3 regions of the Rahnella sp. P4_A8 genome follow, and region 1 is predicted to be linked to each of the others. Evidence: predicted binding sites of a transcription regulator. Region 1 holds the regulator's gene; each other region holds the start of a gene.

Region 1 (4,215 bases):
GTCACCCACAAACGCATATCCGCCAGATAATGTGAGTTAAAACCCGGCTCCTGCATCGCCTGATTTAGCGAAGTGAACAGCTTATTGTGCGCCTGATTGACCTGCATACGGGTGTACGCCAGTTTGGCGGTGTCGGGGCTTTCCTCGAGCAGCAGGCGGATAGCGTCCTGATAGATTTCCAGCGCCTGGTGTGCATTCTGGCGCAGCAAACCGCTTTGCCATTGCGGCCACAACCAGATAGTGCCACCAAAGGCCAGCGCGCAGCCGATCAGGGTATCGACCAGTCGTGGTACCAGAAAATGCACGCCGTTCATCGCCAGCAATTGCAGGGTATACACTGCAGTCACCGTCATGCCGACCATCGCCAGTCCGTAGTTTTTGCGCAGAACGGTATAGGACAACAGGGTGATCAGCAACATGCACAGCAGCGTGGTGCCTTCCGGCAGTTCCAGTTTGAGCAAGCCTGAGGCAATCAGCAATCCGGCCAGCGTACCGAGTGCACGGTGCTGGATCCTCACCCGCGTGGCGTTATAACCGTTCTGGCTGACCAACATGATAGTCAGCAAGATCCAGTAGGGTTTGGGCAAATTGAAGAACAGACCCAGACTGCTGCCAATCGCCAGAATAATGCCCAAACGTGCGGCATTACGCAGTGCCACGGATTTGAAGGAAAGATAGCTTTTCAGCGCGGGCCAGAAGGGCAAACGCGGCTGGGTGTTCATCAGGTCACGTTTGTACAACGGCCGCTGTGTGCGTAACAGACGGGCAATGCGGCTGAAATGGTAATAACAAAACTGACCTACCGGATTGTCCGGGTTGCGCGCGGCGATTTTCTCCAGCGCGGTCAGCTCATTGGCCATCGTAAAGCGCCCGGATAAACGGTGATAAAGAATATCGTCGGCAATCACCCGAAGACGGGTGGAAATCACCTGTGCATTTCGGCGGATAACCGCTTCGGCATGGCTTTCCTCCACCAGTTTCTGCACTTCTTCCGGCTGATGCAGGCTCACTGTAATGTGCTCCTGCAAATCGAGCGCCACCTGAAAACGCTGAAACAGCCGCTTATGGTGATGATGATGTCCGTGCTGGGGCAACATGTGTAATTGCTGATAAAGCAGGGCAATCAGGTCGATAACCTGCTGCTGGCGGGCTAGCAGTGGGGGTAACGCGGTTTCGGGATCGGTGTGTTGCGTCAGCAGGCTGTACTTGGCTTCGAAATAATCCGCGAGTTGCAGATAGAGCTGGCTGAGCGTTTCGCGCATCGGCTGTTCTTCCGAAATACGAAACCACGCCCAGTTAAACAATCCGTACCAGGCTGTGCCAGCGGCGAACAACACCGGGGCCTGCCACATCGGGCGCACGCCCACCATACTCAGCGTGAAGATAGTCGCCACCAGCGCACCGGGCAACAGGCGCGCATGCAGCGGGCTGATTTCACCGGTGACGCCGAGCAGTAACGCCAGCGACAGCATGATCAGCGGCAGCGGTATATGCCAGCTTTCGAGCATCAGTTGCAGCAGAAGGCTGCTCACGGCAAAGAGTGAACCGCCAACGAGCAGGCGTTTGAAAAAGCGTTTATGCGGGGTATCCAGACCGGCGATGTTACAACAGGCCGGGCAGAGGGAAAACAGCAGGCCCATTTGCAAATTGCCAAACAGCCAGCAAATGCCAACAGGTAAGCACAACACCAGCGTCTGGCGCAGCGCGTAGTTCACTTCAGGATGGTAAAACAGTCTTCGCCATAGCGTCATGGGTAAAGCTTAGCCCATAAAAAAGGCGCGACAGTGTTTTGCCGCGCCAATTTTTGAGGGATTAACGTGTGCCGTAAACGACAATCGTTTTACCGTGTGCGGAGATCAGGCTTTGATCTTCCAGCATTTTGAGAATGCGTCCGACTGTTTCACGTGAACAACCGACGATTTGGCCAATTTCCTGGCGGGTAATCTTGATTTGCATCCCGTCCGGATGGGTCATTGCATCAGGCTGTTTAGCCAGATTGAGCAAGGTTTGAGCGATACGACCGGTAACGTCAAGGAAGGCAAGGTTGCCGACTTTCTCTGACGTCACTTGCAGACGGTTGGCCATCTGCGCGGAGAGACGCATCAGAATATCCGGGTTAACCTGAATCAGCTGGCGGAATTTTTTATATGAAATTTCAGCCACTTCACAGGCAGTTTTAGCACGTACCCAGGCACTGCGTTCCTGACCTTCTTCGAAGAGTCCCAGCTCACCGATGAAGTCACCTTGGTTAAGGTAGGACAGTATCATTTCCTTGCCTTCTTCATCTTTAATCAGGACAGCAACTGACCCTTTCACGATGTAGTAAAGCGTTTCGGCTTTTTCACCCTGGTGAATCAGCGTACTTTTAGAAGGATACTTATGTATATGACAGTGAGACAGGAACCATTCAAGAGTCGGGTCTGTTTGTGGCTTGCCGAGAACCATTTGCTATTATCCTCTGTTGTTATCGCTGCCCAAAATCACAGGGCTCAGAGTTCCCTGTACGGCACTTCAAATCCAAAGCGCCCTTTCAGCATATAACTCTCCAGAAATGCTGCAAGCGGATGTCGGAGTGCAACAGCCTGTTTATTGCTGTCATCACCGTGGGTTCTGTACTTAAACCGCAAAAACCGTCACCGCAATTTACTGGAAAGTATGTTTCGGCTTTGTTTGTAGCACAGGTTTGAGATGCTGTCTTCTGTTGTCTCGCTTCAGCATGATGGCGATCGGGTTACGTTGCCAGATTTTAGGTGAAAGGGTACTCTGAGAGCAGATTTCGACAAGTTTATTCACCGGGAGAATAGTTCATGCATGCACGTGTCAAATGGGTTGAAGGACTGACATTTTTAGGTGAGTCTGCATCGGGTCATCAGATTTCAATGGATGGAAACGCGGGTGATAAAGCCCCAAGCCCGATGGAAATGTTACTGATGTCCGCAGGGGGGTGTAGTGCAATCGACGTGGTGTCAATTTTGCAAAAAGGTCGTAATGACGTGCGTGATTGTGAAGTGAAGCTGACCTCACAACGCCGCGAAGAAGCGCCGCGTCTGTTCACTCACATCAATCTGCATTTTATCGTCACCGGTAAGGATCTGACCGATAAGATTGTTGAACGTGCGGTCAGCCTGTCTGCCGAAAAATACTGTTCTGTGTCTCTGATGCTGGGGAAAGCGGCCACAATCACCCACAGCTTTGAAGTGATTGCAGCCGAATAAAGTTTACTCGATCTTCTTGCCTTCCATCAGGCGCTGCACCAGCGGCGCCATGATCAGCTCCATCGCCAGCCCCATTTTGCCGCCCGGCACCACCAGTGTTTTGATGTGCGAGATAAACGACCCTTGCAGCATGGCCAGCAGATACGGGAAATCGATGTCATCCAGCCCCTGAAAGTGGATCACCACAAAGCTTTCATCCAGTGACGGAATGGCTTTGGCGGCAAACGGGTTCGAGGTATCGATGGTGGGTACCCGCTGGAAATTGATGTGCGTGCGGGAAAACTGCGGGGTAATGTAATTGATATAGTCATCCATCGAACGCACGACGGAATCCATCACCGCTTCACGGGAATGCCCGCGCTCGCCGGTATCGCGCACCAGTTTCTGGATCCATTCGAGGTTGACGATAGGCACTACGCCGACCAGCAGGTCGACCTGCGCGGCAACGTCAATTTTGTCCGCCACCACACCACCGTGTAACCCTTCGTAAAACAAAATATCCGTCGGTTCCGGCAACGCCTGCCACGGCGTAAAGGTACCCGGCACCTGATTGTAGGGAACGGCTTCGTCATAAGTATGCAGATACTTACGTGAACGGCCAGTGCCTGTTTTACCGTATTCGATAAAGCTTTTTTCCAGCAAACCAAAGTCATTGGCTTCCGGCCCGAAGTAGCTGATATGACGTCCCAGATCGCGCGCCTTGCGTATTGCCGCATCCATTTCAGGACGGGTGAAATGATGAAAACTGTCGCCTTCCAGTTCCGCCGCACGCAAACCAAGCTGCTGAAATATTTTACGAAATGCCACGCTGGTGGTCGTGGTGCCTGCACCGCTCGAACCGGTCACGGCAATAACAGGATGTTTGGCTGACATAATGCGCTGTTCTCCATAAAGGTGATGCAGGCAGGCGAGACGCGGTCTTTTCTGTGGTCGAAGATCTGGCGTCAAGGCTGCGCATAATTAAGCCTATTGTTACCATATTTATTCGCGAAGCCAAAGA
Region 2 (4,215 bases), on a different contig from region 1:
CTGACTGGCGGAGGAGAAACCGAGCAGCGACAGTAATAACAAACACAGTGTTGTTTTTTTCATGGGTGTGTTCTTGTTCTTGTAGATTGAAAGTCAGAAGGACTTGGCTCACAGGCAGTTAAAAGGACGTTACCATATTTGCACTGAGCGGCACCAAATTTCTTTTACCGCTGAACCGCTTGACCTTCCCCTTAGGGGAAGGGATAGGCTGTCGTACTATTATGGCACGCCTGCGCCATCTGTCTGGTTATCACCCTTCAAAAGGACCGAAAAATGAACCGACGCGATTTCGTGAAGTGGACGACCCTGATGGGCGCCGCCAGTATGCTGCCCGGCTGGAGCCGCTTCGCGCTCGCCGCTGACCGCCCGGCATTGCCCATCCCGGCGTTACTCGAACCGGATATCCGCAGCGCCATTACGCTCACATTACAGCGCGGGCAGAGCCAGTTTCTGCCTGGCGTGAACACTGAAACCTGGGGCGTAAACGGTAATCTTCTCGGCCCCGCGTTGCGTATCCGTCGTGGGAAACCGGTCAGCGTCACCATCAATAACCGGCTGGATGTGGCCAGCACCGTTCACTGGCACGGGCTGGAAATTCCCGGTGACGTGGATGGCGGGCCGCAGGGATTAATCGAACCCGGCCAGAATCGCAAAGTCAGTTTGCAACTTGATCAACCCGCATCGACCTGCTGGTTCCACCCGCATCCGCATCAGACCAGCGGTTATCAGGTGGCGATGGGGCTCGCCGGGCTGGTACTGATCGAAGATGAAAGCAGTGACCTGTTGCAGATCCCAAAACGCTGGGGCGTGGATGATATTCCGGTCATTTTGCAGGATAAGCGCCTGAACGACGCCGGTAAAATCGATTATCAGATGGACGTCATGACCGCCGCCGTCGGCTGGTTCGGGCAACACATGCTGACCAACGGCGCGGTGTATCCGCAGCACGGAATTTCCCGTGGCTGGGTACGTTTTCGTTTACTCAATGGCTGTAATGCACGCTCGCTGCATATCGCCACCAGCGATCAGCGGCCGATGTATGTCATCGCCAGTGACGGCGGTTTCCTGCCTGAGCCGGTGAAAGTCAGCGATTTGCCGCTGCTGATGGGCGAGCGTTTTGAAGTGCTGATTGATTGCAGCGACGGCAAAGCCTTTGATCTGGTCACGCTGCCGGTGAAGCAAATGGGCATGACGCTGGCACCGTTCGACAAACCGTTGCCGGTGTTACGCATTCAGCCGACGCTGACCCAAAGCGGCAGTTCATTGCCGGACACGCTGGTGCCGCTTCCGGCGCTGGTGTCAGTGGATAATCTGCCGACCCGCTGGCTGCAACTGATGATGGATCCGCAGCTTGATCAGCAGGGTATGGCGGCGCTGATGAAACGTTATGGCCACAAGGCGATGGCCGGCATGAGCATGGATCACGGCGGGGGCGGGATGGCCGCAATGCCGGGTATGTCCGGTTCCGGTCACGACGGTCATGGCGGTATGGCAGGAATGGCAGGAATGGACATGAGTCAATCGTCCGGTGGTTATGATTTCATGCAGGGCAACAAAATTAACGGCAAAGCCTACGACATGAACCTGCCCGCTTTCGATGTGAAACAAGGCCAGTATGAGAAATGGACCCTTTCGGGCGAAGGCGACATGATGCTGCATCCTTTCCATATCCACGGCACACAGTTCCGTATTCTTTCTGAAAACGGTCAGCCGGTCGCGCCCCATCGTCAGGGCTGGAAGGACATCGTGCGCGTTGAAGGCGCCCGCAGCGAAGTGCTGGTGCGCTTTAATCATCTGGCGGATAAACAACATGCTTACATGGCGCACTGTCATCTGCTGGAACACGAAGACACCGGCATGATGCTCGGCTTTACGGTATCCGCGTGATCCGGTTTACTGCTTTCCTTTCTGTAATTTCTTAAAAATCAGCGGCCGGGGGCGATCCTCCGGCCCGCGTCTTTCCTTTCCCTCCCGTTTCTTTCTTTGCCTGTGCTACTCCTTCGAATATATATCTTTCAATTTGAAAGATTAAACTTTCAAAATGTGATCAATATATAATTAATATAAATTCAATATGATTATATTTTCAGCGTGGAGTAACAAAACATGAAAGCTTAAACCCACGTATCCCTACAGGAGAAGATGATGATCGATGTAATAACGCACGGTGCCGAGTGGTTTATCGGCCTGTTTCAAAAAGGGGGAGAGGTGTTTGTCGGCATGGTCACCGGCATTCTGCCTCTCTTAATTAGTTTGCTGGTCGTCATGAACGCGCTGATCGTGTTTGTCGGACAGCGGCGGATCGAACGTCTGGCGCAGCGTTGTGCCGGAAATCCGGTTTCACGTTATCTGCTGTTACCGGTGATTGGCACCTTTGTTTTCTGCAATCCGATGACCCTCAGCCTCGGGCGTTTTATGCCTGAAATCTACAAACCCAGCTATTACGCCGCAGGCTCCTACAGCTGCCATTCCATGAACGGACTCTTCCCGCATATTAACCCCGGCGAACTGTTTGTGTATCTCGGCGTTGCCAGCGGACTGACCACGCTGGGATTACCGCTCGGGCCGCTGGCCGTCAGTTATTTCCTGGTCGGTATGGTGACTAACTTCTTCCGCGGCTGGGTAACGGATCTCACCACCCGCATCTTTGAACGCAAGATGGGCATTCAGCTTGATCGTGAGGTTCAGTTGTAATCAGGTTCAATTCTAATCAGGTCAAATTCTAAAAAGCGGAGCAGAAAATGAGCGTTACGATTCGCATTAACCGGGGTGAAGGTGGCTGGGGTGGTCCGTTGCTGATTGAGGCGGTGCCCGGCAAAAAAGTGATGTATATCACGGCGGGCACGCGCCCGGCGATTGTCGACAAGCTGGCAGAACTGACCGGCTGGGAAACGGTAGACGGTTTTAAAGAAGGTGAGCCACCGGCAGAGGAAATCGGTGTGGCGGTAATCGACTGTGGCGGCACGCTGCGCTGCGGCATCTACCCAAAGCGACGCATCCCGACGGTTAATATCCATTCGACCGGTAAATCCGGCCCGCTGGCACAATTTATTACCGAAGACATTTATGTTTCCGGTGTCCGTGAGCATGACATCGTGCTGGAAAGCGCAGAGGCGGCTGAGCCGGTAAGCGCAGCGGCTAAACCCGCACCGGCTGCGGCAGGACGCGACTACGACACCACTAAAAAAATTACCGAACAAAGCGACGGCCTGCTGGCGAAAGTCGGGATGGGGATGGGCTCCGGCGTAGCCGTTTTATTCCAGGCCGGGCGCGACACCATCGACACCGTGCTCAAAACCATCCTGCCATTTATGGCGTTCGTGGCGGCGCTGATCGGCATCATTATGGCCTCCGGGCTGGGTGATCTGGTGGCGCACGGGCTGACGCCGCTGGCGAAAAGCCCGGTCGGGCTGGTGATGCTGGCGCTGATCTGTTCCTTCCCGTTGCTTTCTCCTTTCCTCGGCCCGGGCGCGGTGATTGCGCAGGTTATCGGCGTGCTGGTGGGGGTGCAGATCGGGCTGGGCAATATCCCGCCACATCTGGCGCTGCCTGCACTTTTCGCCATCAACGCTCAGGCGGCGTGCGATTTCATTCCTGTCGGACTTTCGCTCGCCGAAGCCAAACAGGACACCGTGCGTGTCGGCGTGCCTTCGGTGCTGGTCAGCCGTTTTCTGACCGGCGCACCGACGGTACTTATCGCCTGGGCCGCTTCCGCTTTCATTTACCAGTAAGGAGTCACTGTGCAAACCATTTATCAAACCACTATTACGCAAATCGGCGATTTCGCCCGTGAAGCCTTAACCGACCAGATGCTGATCACCTTCCGTGAAGGGGCGCCAGCGGATATTCAGGATTATTGCTTCATTCACCAGCCCGGGAAAATGGAAGGGGAATTGCATCGTGGCGCGTATATGGAACTGGCTGATGTGCGTTATCCGGTGACCGCCGTGGGAGAGGTGGCGATGCAAAATCTGCGCGAGCTGGGGCATATCACCCTGCGTTTTGACGGCAGTGCCGAGGCTGAGTTTCCCGGCAGCGTACATGTAAAAGGCACCACGCCCGACGATATTCCGCTGGGCAGCGTATTGAAATTTATCGATTAACTATCAGAGTCAGGAGTCAGTTATGGAACAGGTTGCAGTCGTGATCGGCGGGGGGCAGACGCTGGGCGCATTTCTCTGTCAGGGGCTGGCTGAATCCGGCTATCGCGTGGCG
Region 3 (4,215 bases), on a different contig from region 1:
CTGATTCAGGGCGACCTGAAAGATATCGACTCGGAATAACCGTTCCGGACACACAAAAAAAGCGCCTTCTGGCGCTTTTTTTATATCAGGCGTATCACTCAGTTCATCAGAAGCTGTAGTTAAAGTTCGCGCCGTACAGCATGGCGGTCCCTTTGGCCTGGTATTCGTAATTCGGTACACCATCAGCGACTTTCTCACTGATGTTCACCGTCTGGCCATGCATATAGGAGACACCGACGTCCACAGATGCGTCTTTATTGAAGGCGTAAGTGGTACCGGCTGAAATCCAGAAGCGATCCTGATCCGGGATAGAAATGGTGCGGTTATCTGCCGGAACCGGGCTGTCATCAAAGGCGATACCGGTACGGAACGTCCAGTTATCGTCATAGTAGTAGGTGGTACCCAACGCGATGCGGTAAGCATCATGAAAGCCTTCATCTTTCTGGAACAGCGTCTGGCCGTTAGAACCGGTGGCTTTCAGCTCCTGGAACTGGCTCCAGCTGGTGTAAGCCAGGCTGTAGTGAATCGCCCATTTTGGTGCCACACGGTTATAACCGGACACTTCCCACATTTCTGGCAGGTTCAGGGTCAGGGAACCCGGAACAGTTTGACCGCCAGTCCCGCCTAAGGCTTTTGGAATGCCGTTGCGGTATTCGCCATCGAAGTCAATTTTGACTTCAGAACGGTAGGTGAAGCCGTAGCGGTTATTATCATCCACTTCATACAGAATACCGGCGTTCCAGCCGTAGCCCCACTCATTGCCTTTCAGCTTGGCGGCTTCCGTATCCGCAGGCAGCCGGCCACCGGTTTGAATTGGCACCAGTTCACCGGCGGTACGACGGAATTTAGCTTTCGCGTAAACGGCATCAAAGCCCAGGCCGAAGCTGAAATGCTGGTTCAAACGGTAAGCAACGCTTAAGTTAGTGTTGACGGTAGTGAGGTCAGTTTCGCCGCCGATCGGGCCTGCCGGATAATTATCGCTGAATTCTGTCGCCAGACCGTAGTTTGACGTAGCTGATGCACCGACGGCCCATTGATCATTGAGCGGCATAATAAAGTGCAGGTTCGGTACCCACTGATTTGGTGCAATGTTATCCGCATCAGTGCTCTGACCTGTAACCGGCGAGTTGCCCGTCACTTTGACATCCGGGTCGATATAAATCGCGCCCGCGGAGAAGGAAGGACGATCAAACATGGTCATGGTTGCCGGGTTACGGCTCCCGGATGCCGCGGTGTCAGCGATGGCACCTTCACCCGAGAAAGAGCGACCTAAACCCGCAGCGGTATATTCATTTAACTGAAAACCTGCTGCATATACGTTGGAGGAAACAATTGCCACTGCAGCTGCCAGAGCTGATCTTTTAAACAGGTTTTTCTGGTTCATGACCAAAACCTCAATTTTATGTTTTTTATCAAACAATGTTACATAGAGTAACAATGAGCGCGGGATTGTAGGGTCCGTTATCAGTCTGACAAATCAGACCAGTGAGCGAAGTATAGGTCTGACCTGTGGTGAAGTTGCAATAATGTTTCGTTGATATTTCTTATTTGATGCAAGAAATTGGATCTGCTTAACAAAAAACAAACAATAAAAGTTCAATTAAGAAACGTTAAAGTGAGAACAATAACGCTGTAATCATCGATTACTTACATATACGTGATCTGGATCACCTGAAAGGCACATAATAAGTAAGTGCTAGTGTGTTGTCAGAGAGGTGGCGTAAAATACAGGCTGGAAATAAAACTTTATTCGCAAACAGGCCAGACGGTGGATGTTGCCGTTGGTGCCGGGGAGAAATTATGTCTGACGTAACCATGTCCTCTAAATCCACTCAACCTCTGCATTCCATCAACAAATGTGGTGCGGAAGAAACCGCAGCCTGCTGTTGTGTAGATGTGGGTACCATCATGGACAACACTGATTGCACTGCTTCTTACAGCCGCGTTTTCGAAACCGAAGCCCAGGCGAAAGAAACCCTGCAAGCCCTGACCGAACGTGCCCGCGGCGTAGAATCTGAGCCGTGCGAAATCACCAGCCGTATCGAAAAAGTAGCAGGCGGTGTTGAACTGAATATCGATTTTACTTTCAGCTGTCAGGCTGAAACGATGATCTTCCAGCTCGGGCTGCGTTAATCCCCGTCATACTTTGAGCCGCAGATGCGTTGGCTGCACTCAGTAACCCGAATCACTGACTTATGTCAGCTCATCGGGATTACTTCGATTGCCGCCTTCCTGCGACTCAAATTATTTAGGGGAAGTTGTAATACCGCTTAAATAAGCGGTATTTTTTTGTCTGCTATTTCTGCCTGCCGCCTTTCTTCTCATTCTTATTTCAGAAAAATTTGCTGTTGCTCGCACTTCATTGCCTTTCACTTTGCCAAATGTAAATACATAGTTAAAACTGAGTTATCAGGTCTGACCTCTTAGGACCCTATTTTTCTCAGGAGCTCGTATGAATAACGTTATTCCACTGGTGACGCGTGAGGGCGATCGCATTGCGATTGTCGACGGCTTGCGCACGCCGTTTGCCAAACAGGCCACCGCTTATCACGGCATTCCTGCTGTCGATCTCGGCAAAATTGTGGTCAGTGAGCTGCTGGCAAAAAGTGGGATAGACCCGAAGCACATCGACCAGCTGGTTTTCGGCCAGGTAGTCCAGATGCCGGAAGCGCCGAATATCGCCCGCGAAATTGTGCTCGGCACCGGCATGAATGTGTCGACCGATGCGTACAGCGTTTCACGTGCCTGCGCCACCAGTTTTCAGGCGGTCGCCAACGTGGCCGAAAGCATTATGAGCGGCATGGTGCAGGTCGGGATCGCAGGCGGAGCGGATTCTTCTTCAGTACTGCCGATTGGCGTCAGCAAACGTCTCGCCCGCGCCCTGGTGGATGTTAATAAAGCGCGCACTCTGTCGCAGCGCCTTTCCATTTTCAGCAAACTGAAACTGCGTGATTTATTGCCGGTGCCGCCGGCAGTAGCCGAATATTCTACCGGTCTGCGCATGGGGGATACCGCTGAGCAGATGGCGAAAAGCCACAATATCAGCCGTGCGCAGCAGGATGAGCTGGCGCACCGTTCTCATACGCTGGCTGCACAGGCGTGGGAGCAGGGTTATTTAAGCTCGCAGGTGATGGCAGCGCAGATTCCGCCTTACCGCGAAGTGCTGCAAAAAGACAACAACATCCGCCTGAATTCTGAAATCAGCCAGTACGCCAAATTACGTCCGGCGTTTGACCGCAAACACGGCACTGTTACCGCTGCCACCAGCACGCCGCTGACTGACGGTGCGGCGGCGATATTAATGATGAGCGAATCCCGCGCGCGTGAACTGGGTCTTGAACCTCTCGGCTACCTGAAAAGTTTCGCATTTGCTGCCATCGACGTCTGGGAAGATATGCTTCTCGGGCCTGCTTATGCCACGCCGCTGGCGCTGGACCGCGCAGGGCTGACGCTGGGTGATTTGGATCTTATCGATATGCACGAAGCGTTTGCCGCGCAGACGCTGGCGAATATCAAAATGTTAGCCAGTGATGAATTCGCCCGCGAAAAACTCGGCCGCAGTCAGGCAGTTGGCGAAATAGACTGGGATAAATTCAATGTTCTGGGCGGTTCACTGGCCTACGGACATCCTTTTGCGGCCACCGGCGCACGCATGATTACGCAAACGCTGCACGAATTACGCCGTCGGGGAGGCCGTTACGGGCTGACGACGGCTTGCGCAGCGGGCGGCCTGGGTGCGGCAATGATTCTGGAGGCCGCGCAATGAGAGATAATATGGAAAATCTGAATCCGGCAGATACGGAAGCTGCCGAACCGGCTTCTGCTTTTTCGCTGATGTTTACTGCTGAACACGTGGGGATTATCACCCTCGATGTTCCCGGTGAAAAAGTGAATACCTTAAGGGCTGAATTTGCTCAGCAAATCTGTGCCATTTTGCAAAAAGCACAGCAGTATCCCAATCTGAAAGGTCTGGTGCTGATTTCCGGCAAACCGGACTCGTTCATTGCCGGTGCGGATATCACGATGATTTCCGGTTGCCGGACCGCTGCCGAAGCCAGTGAACTGGCGCAAAAGGGCCAGACGGTGATGTCGCAGATTGCGTCCTTTTCCGTGCCGGTGGTGGCGGCCATTCATGGTAGCTGTCTCGGCGGTGGTCTGGAACTGGCGCTGGCGTGCCATGCCCGCGTGTGTTCGCTGGATGAAAAAACGCAACTC

The links. Region 1 encodes CRP, which controls carbon source genes, mostly activating them, when cyclic AMP is high. Its sites were predicted from a motif close to ATGTGANNNNNNTCACAT; they were not measured.
Region 2: the regulator CRP is predicted to act here: its motif matches at 2,042-2,059, upstream of srlA (PTS glucitol/sorbitol transporter subunit IIC).
Region 3: the regulator CRP is predicted to act here: its motif matches at 1,656-1,673, upstream of AC1DUO_RS01820 (YfcZ/YiiS family protein).

Annotation. Positions count from the first base shown of each region.
Region 1 covers NZ_JBFUHK010000005.1:31,765-35,979, reverse strand. The annotation lists gene AC1DUO_RS04320 (YccS/YhfK family putative transporter) at 1-1,751, opposite strand, end outside; gene crp (cAMP-activated global transcriptional regulator CRP) at 1,813-2,445, opposite strand; gene AC1DUO_RS04310 (OsmC family protein) at 2,808-3,215, shown strand; gene AC1DUO_RS04305 (phosphoribulokinase) at 3,219-4,088, opposite strand.
Region 2 covers NZ_JBFUHK010000023.1:3,432-7,646, forward strand. The annotation lists gene AC1DUO_RS13425 (YacC family pilotin-like protein) at 1-63, opposite strand, end outside; gene cueO (multicopper oxidase CueO) at 274-1,887, shown strand; gene srlA (PTS glucitol/sorbitol transporter subunit IIC) at 2,146-2,694, shown strand; gene srlE (PTS glucitol/sorbitol transporter subunit IIB) at 2,742-3,731, shown strand; gene srlB (PTS glucitol/sorbitol transporter subunit IIA) at 3,741-4,103, shown strand; gene srlD (sorbitol-6-phosphate dehydrogenase) at 4,126-4,215, shown strand, end outside.
Region 3 covers NZ_JBFUHK010000002.1:158,279-162,493, reverse strand. The annotation lists gene mlaA (phospholipid-binding lipoprotein MlaA) at 1-39, shown strand, start outside; gene fadL (long-chain fatty acid transporter FadL) at 107-1,384, opposite strand; gene AC1DUO_RS01820 (YfcZ/YiiS family protein) at 1,801-2,133, shown strand; gene fadI (acetyl-CoA C-acyltransferase FadI) at 2,453-3,766, shown strand; gene fadJ (fatty acid oxidation complex subunit alpha FadJ) at 3,763-4,215, shown strand, end outside.